Regions from separate parts of the Streptomyces sp. MAI_2237 genome, predicted to be linked through region 2. Evidence: riboswitches for the same ligand, from Rfam matches in the RefSeq annotation. Region 2 holds a riboswitch; the other holds the start of a gene.
The links. Region 2 has a riboswitch for glycine ahead of gcvT (glycine cleavage system aminomethyltransferase GcvT). Riboswitches for the same ligand answer to the same signal wherever they lie in the genome.
Positions count from the first base shown of each region.

Region 1: linked by a shared signal. The riboswitch ahead of gcvP (aminomethyl-transferring glycine dehydrogenase) and the one ahead of gcvT (glycine cleavage system aminomethyltransferase GcvT) in region 2 are both predicted to bind glycine.

Region 1 is NZ_JAJPGQ010000001.1:75,722-79,862, forward strand. It holds partial or broken gene gcvP (aminomethyl-transferring glycine dehydrogenase) at 1-2,262, opposite strand, end outside; glycine riboswitch at 2,439-2,534, opposite strand; gene LN251_RS00390 (PRC-barrel domain-containing protein) at 2,647-3,024, shown strand; gene LN251_RS00395 (DNA polymerase IV) at 3,043-4,141, opposite strand, start outside.
Region 2 is NZ_JAJPGQ010000003.1:2,326,252-2,330,392, reverse strand. It holds gene LN251_RS21230 (enhanced serine sensitivity protein SseB) at 1-57, opposite strand, end outside; gene LN251_RS21225 (AAA family ATPase) at 735-1,403, opposite strand; glycine riboswitch at 1,581-1,682, shown strand; glycine riboswitch at 1,683-1,790, shown strand; gene gcvT (glycine cleavage system aminomethyltransferase GcvT) at 1,851-2,969, shown strand; gene gcvH (glycine cleavage system protein GcvH) at 3,090-3,467, shown strand; gene glyA (serine hydroxymethyltransferase) at 3,482-4,141, shown strand, end outside.

The DNA.
Region 1 (4,141 bases), on a different contig from region 2:
GGAGATCGGGCCGACGCCCGTCTCCGGCCCGGCGGCCGGCTGCATCGGGTGGTTGGGCAGGTACGGCGCCAGGTGGGCGCGCACACCGACCGGGCCGACGCCCGGGCCGCCGCCGCCGTGCGGGATGCAGAAGGTCTTGTGCAGGTTGAGGTGCGAGACGTCGCCGCCGAAGTGGCCCGGCTTGGCGAGCCCGACGAGCGCGTTGAGGTTGGCGCCGTCGACGTACACCTGGCCGCCGGCGTCGTGCACCTGGGCGCAGATGTCCGCGACGTGCTCCTCGAACACACCGTGCGTCGACGGGTAGGTGATCATCAGCACCGCCAGCTCGTCGCGGTACTGCTCGATCTTCGCCCGCAGGTCCTCGACGTCGATCTCGCCGTCCTCGGCGGTCTTGACGACGACGACCTTCATGCCCGCCATGACGGCGCTGGCCGCGTTCGTGCCGTGCGCGGACGACGGGATCAGGCAGACGGTGCGCTGCTCGTCCCCGTTGGCCCGGTGGTAGCCGCGGACGGCGAGCAGGCCGGCCAGCTCGCCCTGCGAGCCGGCGTTGGGCTGGAGCGACACCTTGTCGTACCCGGTGACCTCGGCCAGCCGCTCCTCCAGCTCGCGGATGAGCGTCAGGTAGCCCTGGGCCTGCTCGGCGGGCGCGAAGGGGTGCAGCTGCCCGAACTCGGGCCAGGTGACCGGCTCCATCTCGGTGGTCGCGTTGAGCTTCATGGTGCAGGAGCCCAGCGGGATCATGCCGCGGTCGAGCGCGTAGTCCCGGTCGGCGAGGCGGCGCAGGTAGCGCAGCATCGCGGTCTCGGAGCGGTGCTGGTGGAAGACGGGGTGGGTGAGGATGTCGTCGTCGCGCAGCACCTCGCCCGGCAGGGCGTCCTCGACGACGGCGTCCAGCGCCTCGATGTCGCCCTTGACGCCGAACGCGCTCCACACGGCGCGCAGCTGGGCCCGGCCGGTGGTCTCGTCGCAGGCGACGGAGACGTGGTCGGCGTCGACGAGCCGCAGGTTGACGCCGTTCTCCCGCGCGGCGGCGACGATCTCGGCCGCCTGCCCGGGGACGCGCGTGGTCACGGTGTCGAAGTAGGAGGCGTGCACGACCTCCACGCCTCCGGCCCTCAGCCCCTCGGCCAGGACGGCCGCGTACCGGTGGGTGCGCCGCGCGATGCCCTTCAGGCCGTCCGGCCCGTGGTAGACGGCGTACATGCCGGCCATGACGGCGAGCAGCACCTGTGCCGTGCAGATGTTGCTGGTGGCCTTCTCCCGGCGGATGTGCTGCTCACGGGTCTGCAGCGCCAGCCGGTACGCCTTGTGCCCGTCTGCGTCCACGGACACGCCGACGAGCCGCCCGGGCAGGCTGCGCGCGAACTTCTCCTGTACGGCCATGTAGCCCGCGTGCGGCCCGCCGAAGCCCATCGGCACACCGAAGCGCTGCGTGGTGCCGACGGCGATGTCCGCCCCGAGCTCGCCGGGCGACTTCAGCAGCGTCAGCGCGAGCAGGTCGGCGGCCACGGTGACGAGCGCGCCGAGCTCGTGCGCCTGGTCGATGACCCGCTTGATGTCACGTACGGCACCGGAGGCGCCGGGGTACTGGAGCAGCACGCCGTTGATCTCGCGCGAGGCGATCTCCGCCGGGATGCCGTCGCTCAGGTCGGCGACCACGACCTCCACGCCCGCGGGCTCGGCACGGGTCTCGATGACCGCGATGGTCTGCGGCAGCGTGTCCGCGTCGACGAGGAAGAGCCCCTTCTTGTTCTTCCCCATGCGCCGGGACAGCGCCACGGCCTCGGCGGCCGCCGTCCCCTCGTCGAGCAGGGAGGCACCGGAGGTGGGCAGTCCGGTCAATTCGGCGACCACGGTCTGGAAGTTCAGCAGGGCCTCCAGGCGGCCCTGGGAGATCTCCGGCTGGTACGGCGTGTAGGCCGTGTACCAGGCGGGGTTCTCCATCACGTTCCGCAGGATCACCGGCGGGGTGAAGGTGCCGTAGTAGCCGAGGCCGATCATGGAGTCGAGGACCTGGTTGCGGTCGGCGAGCGAACGGAGCTCGGCGAGCACCTCGGCCTCGGTCCGCGCGCCCGGCAGATCGAGCGCGTCGGCGTTCTTGATCACGTCCGGTACCGCGGCGGCGGTCAACTCGTCCAGCGAGCCGTACCCGACCTGCGCGAGCATCTTGGCCCGTGCCTCGTGGTCGGGGCCGATGTGGCGCTGCTCGAAGGGAATTCCCTGTTCGAGCTCGGAGAGCGGAATGCGGTGGGCGGTCATTGCGGAGGCCTCCTGGTCTGACGCGACCTTCGAGGGGCACCACGGCTCGGGTACCCGGACGGCCTCCCCCTCTGTCATCTCAACCTGAGAGCTTCACCGGACCACCCGAGGGCGCCCGGTTTTCACCGTCGGTGAGAGCGGAAGCCGTCGACACCCGCCCTGCTTTCCAGAGTGACCTCGTCCGTGCGGTACGTGAGCCTGAGAGATTCCGGGGAGGATTTGCTCCTTCGGCGCCTCCGGTGTTCACCGGAGGACTCTCCCGCACGGGGTCAGCAGCCACTGCCAGCCTACCAGCGGGCACGTCGCAGGTGTTTTCGAGTGGCCGCACGTCCCGTTGTGCTCTTTTGTAGTGCTTAGGACGAGTTGCGAGCAACAGGAGGGCACGTGCAGACCGACATCGATCCGCGCAACCTGATCGGCCGCAAGGCGTTCGACCGCAACGGAACCAAGATCGGTACCGTCGACGAGGTCTACCTCGACGACGCGACCGGCGTGCCGGAGTGGGCGGCGATACGCACCGGCGTGTTCTCCCGCGATGCCTTCGTCCCCCTGGCGCCCAGCGAACTCGTCGAGGGCATCCTCCACATCCCCTTCGAGCGCTCCCTCATCAAGGACGCCCCCGATTTCGGCGTGGGCCGCCACCTGTCCCCGGAACAGGAACTGCAGCTCTACCACCACTACGGCCTTGACGTGGCACCCCCGCCTCCCTTCCCGGACCACGATTTCGGCAAGCTGGCGGGAACGGAGGACGCGGACGCCTGAAGCCGGCCACGCGCCCCGTCACGCACCGACTCCCTCCGCGGAGACCCCCGCCGCATCCTCGACCAGCGGCAACGGATCGGCCGGCTCCAGGTCGGGATCGTCGACCCGGAACGTCCGCACCCGCCCCGGCTCCGACACGGGTGTCTCGAAGCGCACGGTCACCCGGCCCAGCCCGCTCCCCTGCACCCACCCGTGCCCGAACTCGGCGTGCCGCACATCGTGCCCCGCGGGCCACCGCCGCTCGACGACCGCCTGCTCCTCGGCCGGCTCCTCCGGCCGGTCCCCCTCCTCCGCGACCTGCTCCACAGCCCCTTCCCCGGCCGCCTGGGCGAACAGGTCCTCCTGCGTGTAGTCGGCGAGCCCACTCACCCCGACCCCCAGCAGCCGCACACCCCCGGTCGTGTCCACGGAATCCAGCAAGCGGGCGGCGGCCTCCCGCACCACCGCGGGATCGTCGGTCGGCCCCCGCAGCGTCTCCGACCGGGTCAGCGTGGAGAAGTCGTACCGCCGCACCTTCAGCACGATGGTCCGCCCCGACAGCTCCGCCGCCCGCAGCCGCCGCACACACCGGTCGGCTAGCCGCTGCACCTCCAGCCCCACTCGCAGCCGGTCGTGGATGTCGACGTCGTAGGTGTCCTCGACGGACACCGACTTGGCCTCCCGCTCGGCCACCACGGGCCGGTCGTCGTGGGCCAGGGCCATGGCGTGCAGCGCGTGCCCGTGCGCCTTGCCCAGCAGCCGTACGAGCTCGTCCTCGCCGGCCTCGGCGAGGTCGTCGACCGTGGTGATCCCGGCCCGCCGCAGATGGTCGCCGGTGGCCGGCCCCACCCCCGGCAGGGTCCGCACCGACATCGGCCCGAGCATCGCCCGCTCGGTCCCGGGCTCGATCAGCACCAGCCCGTCCGGCTTCGCCTCCTCGGAGGCGATCTTCGCGAGCATCTTGGACGCCGCGAGCCCCACGGACCCGGTCAGCCCCGTGACGGCCCGTATGTCCGCCCGCAGCCTCTCCCCCACCAGCCGCGCCGACGTCGCGTCCCAGGCCGCCTCACCGGCCTCCAGGTCCACGAACGCCTCGTCCAGGCTCAGCGGCTCCACCAGGGGCGACAGGGCGTGCAGG
Region 2 (4,141 bases):
CGGATGGGGGTGCGCCTGCGTGGGAAAGTCCGCGGGGAGATCCGCTGGGAAGTCCATCTGTCTACGACCGCCTGCTGAGAACCACTGCTGAGGCTGGCAAGGCTAGCGGGTACCGCCGACAGCGGCCCCTTTCCGCGCACGGCCCGGCTCGCAGGGGCCGGGCCCCGGGTGAGGCACGGCCCGCGGTGCGTCGGGTCGCGAACCGGGCGCGGGCCAGGAACCGGGCCCGGGCCCCCACCGGGCGACGCGGGCTCAGGAACCGGGCGCGGGCCCCCGCCGGGCGACGCAGGCCACGAGCCGAGCCCGAGCCGCCGCGGGGCGAATCGCGCCGCAAACCGAGCCCAAGCCGCTGCCGGACGGAACGCACCCCAAGCCGGACCCGAGCCGCTGCCGGACGGAACGCGCCGCAAGCCAAGCCCAAGCAGCTGCCGGACGGAACGCACCCCAAGCCGAACCCGAGCCGCTGCCGGACGGAACGCGCCGCAAACCGAGCCCAAGCAGCTGCCGGACGGAACGCACCCCAAGCCGAACCCGAGCCGCCGCGGGACCACGCCGCAAGCCAAGCCCAAGCCGCCGCGGGACGTAACGCACCCCAAGCCGAACCCGAGCCGCCGCGGGACGGAACGCGCCGCAAACCGAGCCCGAGCCGCTGTGGGGCGGACCTCGCCGCGAGTTGGAGACAGTGTGGTGCGGGGCCGGCGCGTGCCATGAGTCGGGGCGGGGTCGGGGGCGGGTCAGGCCGTGAAGGTGATGGTGGTGAGGGCGTCCGCCGCCGGGCGGTCCACGAGGAGGGCCGAGGTGACGCCCGCGGGGAGGTCCCCGCGCTCGACGGAGCGGATGAGGCGGGCGGCCGCGGTGCGGTGGCGCAGGAAGGCGTAGCGGGAGACCCCCCGGCCGCGCTCGCGCTGGCCCTCCAGCGCGGTGCGCGGGGTGACGTCGAGCAGCAGCAGGTGCAGGGCGCCGCCCCGGCGGCGGGCCTCGCGGGCCAGCCAGTCGCGGACCCAGGCCTGGGTGCCGCAGTCGTGCACGACGACGCCTCCACCCCGGCGCAGGACCCGGCGCAGACCGGCGAAGTGGGCGAGGCGGACCAGGGGGCGGTAGACGCCGTACGGCAGCAGGCGCGGGGCGCGGGCCTCCCAGCGGTCCCGGGTGTCCTGGGAGTCGACGCGCGTCCCGCGCACCGCGCGGTGCATCAGCGTGGACTTGCCGCTGCCGGGCAGGCCGGTGACGACGACGACGTCGCGGGGGCCGAAGAGCAGGGTGTGCGGGCTGCGGCCCGAGCGGTCACGGAGGTCGCGGACGACCGGCGCCGGGACCCGGCCGCACCGCTCGCGAGCCGGGGCCGCGGACTGTTCGGGCAGTGCGAGGGCCGAGGTCGTGGCGTACACCGTGGTCCTGTTCACCGTGATCGTCCTTCCTGCGGGGTCAGGAAAGCTTCTCCCCACTGTTTGTAAAGAGAAGGTAATGCAGGATCTCTCGCGGTTCGGTTCGTTTCCCGCCACAGCCCTGTTACAGATGCGGCCTGCCACCGGCCGGGCGGGGCGTGCAATGATGTGCGCGCCAACTGCATACCGGCCGTTTGAATCCGCGCGGGAGAGTCCCCAGCACGTCTGCGTCGCTGGGGCGCCGAAGGAGCAAGTCCCTCCCTTGAATCTCTCAGGCCCCGTTACCGCGCGGGCGAGGCACATCTGAAAAGCGGGCCGCCGTCCTCGGCGGTCCCACCCACGGTGCAAGCCATGCCGTCCGCGGTCATGGCGAACCTCTCAGGTTCCGATGACAGATGGGGAGGAACGACCTCGCCCGTCATGACTCCGTCCGTCATGTCCGACGCCCTGGGAGACGACCGTCCGATGAGCAGTACCGAAATCCGCCGTACCGCGCTCGATGCCCTGCATCGCTCGCTGGGCGCGACGATGACCGACTTCGCCGGCTGGGACATGCCGCTGCGCTACGGCTCCGAGCGCGACGAGCACCTCGCCGTCCGCACGAAGGCCGGCCTCTTCGACCTCTCCCACATGGGGGAGATCACCGTGACCGGCCCGCAGGCCGCCGCCCTGCTGAACCACGCCCTGGTCGGCAACATCGCCTCGGTCGGCGTGGGCCGCGCCCGCTACACCATGATCTGCCGCGCCGACGGCGGCATCCTGGACGACCTGATCGTCTACCGGCTCGCCGAGACCGAGTACATGGTCGTCGCCAACGCCTCCAACGCCCAGGTGGTGCTGGACGCCCTCACCGAGCGGGCCGCCGGCTTCGACGCCGAGGTGCGCGACGACCGGGACGCCTACGCGCTGATCGCCGTGCAGGGCCCCGAGTCGCCCGGCATCCTCGCCTCCCTCACCGACGCCGACCTCGACGGCCTGAAGTACTACGCCGGCCTGCCGGGCACGGTCGCCGGCGTCCCCGCGCTCATCGCGCGCACCGGCTACACCGGCGAGGACGGCTTCGAGCTGTTCGTGCGGCCCGAACACGCCGTCGAGCTGTGGCAGGCGCTGACCAAGGCCGGCGAGGGCGCCGGGCTCGTCCCCTGCGGGCTGTCCTGCCGGGACACCCTGCGCCTGGAGGCGGGCATGCCGCTGTACGGGCACGAGCTGAACACCGAACTGACTCCCTTCGACGCCGGTCTCGGCCGGGTGGTGAAGTTCGACAAGGAGGGCGACTTCGTGGGCCGCGAGGCCCTGGAGGCGGCCGCCGCGCGGTCGCAGGAGAATCCCCCGCGCGTCCTGGTGGGCCTGGTCGCCGAGGGCCGCCGGGTGCCGCGCGCCGGGTACCCGGTCGTCGCCGGCGGCGAGGTGATCGGCGAGGTCACCTCCGGCGCCCCCTCCCCCACGCTGGGCAAGCCGATCGCCATGGCCTACGTCGACGCCGCGCACGCGGCGCCGGGCACGCCCGGGGTCGGCGTGGACATCCGGGGCACCCATGAGCCGTACGAGGTCGTGGCACTGCCCTTCTACAAGCGGCAGAAGTAGACACTGGAGCCGGGCGGTCTTCCGCACGGACGTGACGCCGAGCACATCCGCCCTGCTCACTCGCGTATCCAGCAGTCCCCCATTCACCAGCACTCCCGCGCGTACAGGAGAATTCAGGCCATGAGCAACCCCCAGCAGCTGCGCTACAGCAAGGAGCACGAGTGGCTGTCGGCCGCCGAGGACGGCGTCTCGACGGTCGGCATCACCGAGTTCGCGGCCAACGCCCTCGGCGACGTCGTCTACGCCCAGCTTCCCGAGGTGGGCTCCGGCGTGACCGCGGGCGAGACCTGCGGCGAGCTGGAGTCGACCAAGTCGGTCAGCGACCTGTACTCCCCCGTCACCGGTGAGGTCACCGAGATCAACGAGGACGTGGTGAACGACCCGTCCCTGGTCAACTCGGCCCCCTTCGAAGGCGGCTGGCTGTTCAAGGTCCGCGTCACCGAGGAGCCGGGCGACCTGCTCTCCGCCGACGAGTACACCGCCCAGAACGCCGGCTGAGGAGCCGTAGACGCATGTCTGTCCTGAACACGCCCCTGCACGAGCTCGACCCGGAGATCGCGGCCGCGGTCGACGCCGAGCTCGGGCGCCAGCAGTCCACCCTCGAGATGATCGCCTCGGAGAACTTCGCTCCGCTGGCCGTCATGGAGGCCCAGGGCTCGGTCCTGACCAACAAGTACGCCGAGGGCTACCCCGGCCGGCGCTACTACGGCGGCTGCGAGCACGTCGACGTCGCCGAGCAGATCGCCATCGACCGGGTGAAGGAGCTGTTCGGCGCCGCGTACGCCAACGTCCAGCCGCACTCCGGTGCCTCCGCCAACCAGGCGGCCCTGTTCGCGCTGGCCAAGCCCGGCGACACCATCCTGGGTCTGGACCTCGCCCACGGCGGGCACCTCACCCACGGGATGCGGCTCAACTTCTCCGGCAAGCAGTTCGACGTGGTCGCCTACCACGTCGACGACGCCGGCCTGGTGGACATGGCCGAGGTGGAGCGGCTCGCCAAGGAGCACCGCCCGAAGGTCATCATCGCGGGCTGGTCGGCGTACCCGCGGCAGCTGGACTTCGCCGAGTTCCGCCGGATCGCCGACGAGGTCGAGGCGTACCTGTGGGTCGACATGGCCCACTTCGCGGGCCTGGTCGCGGCGGGGCTGCACCCCAACCCGGTGCCGTACGCG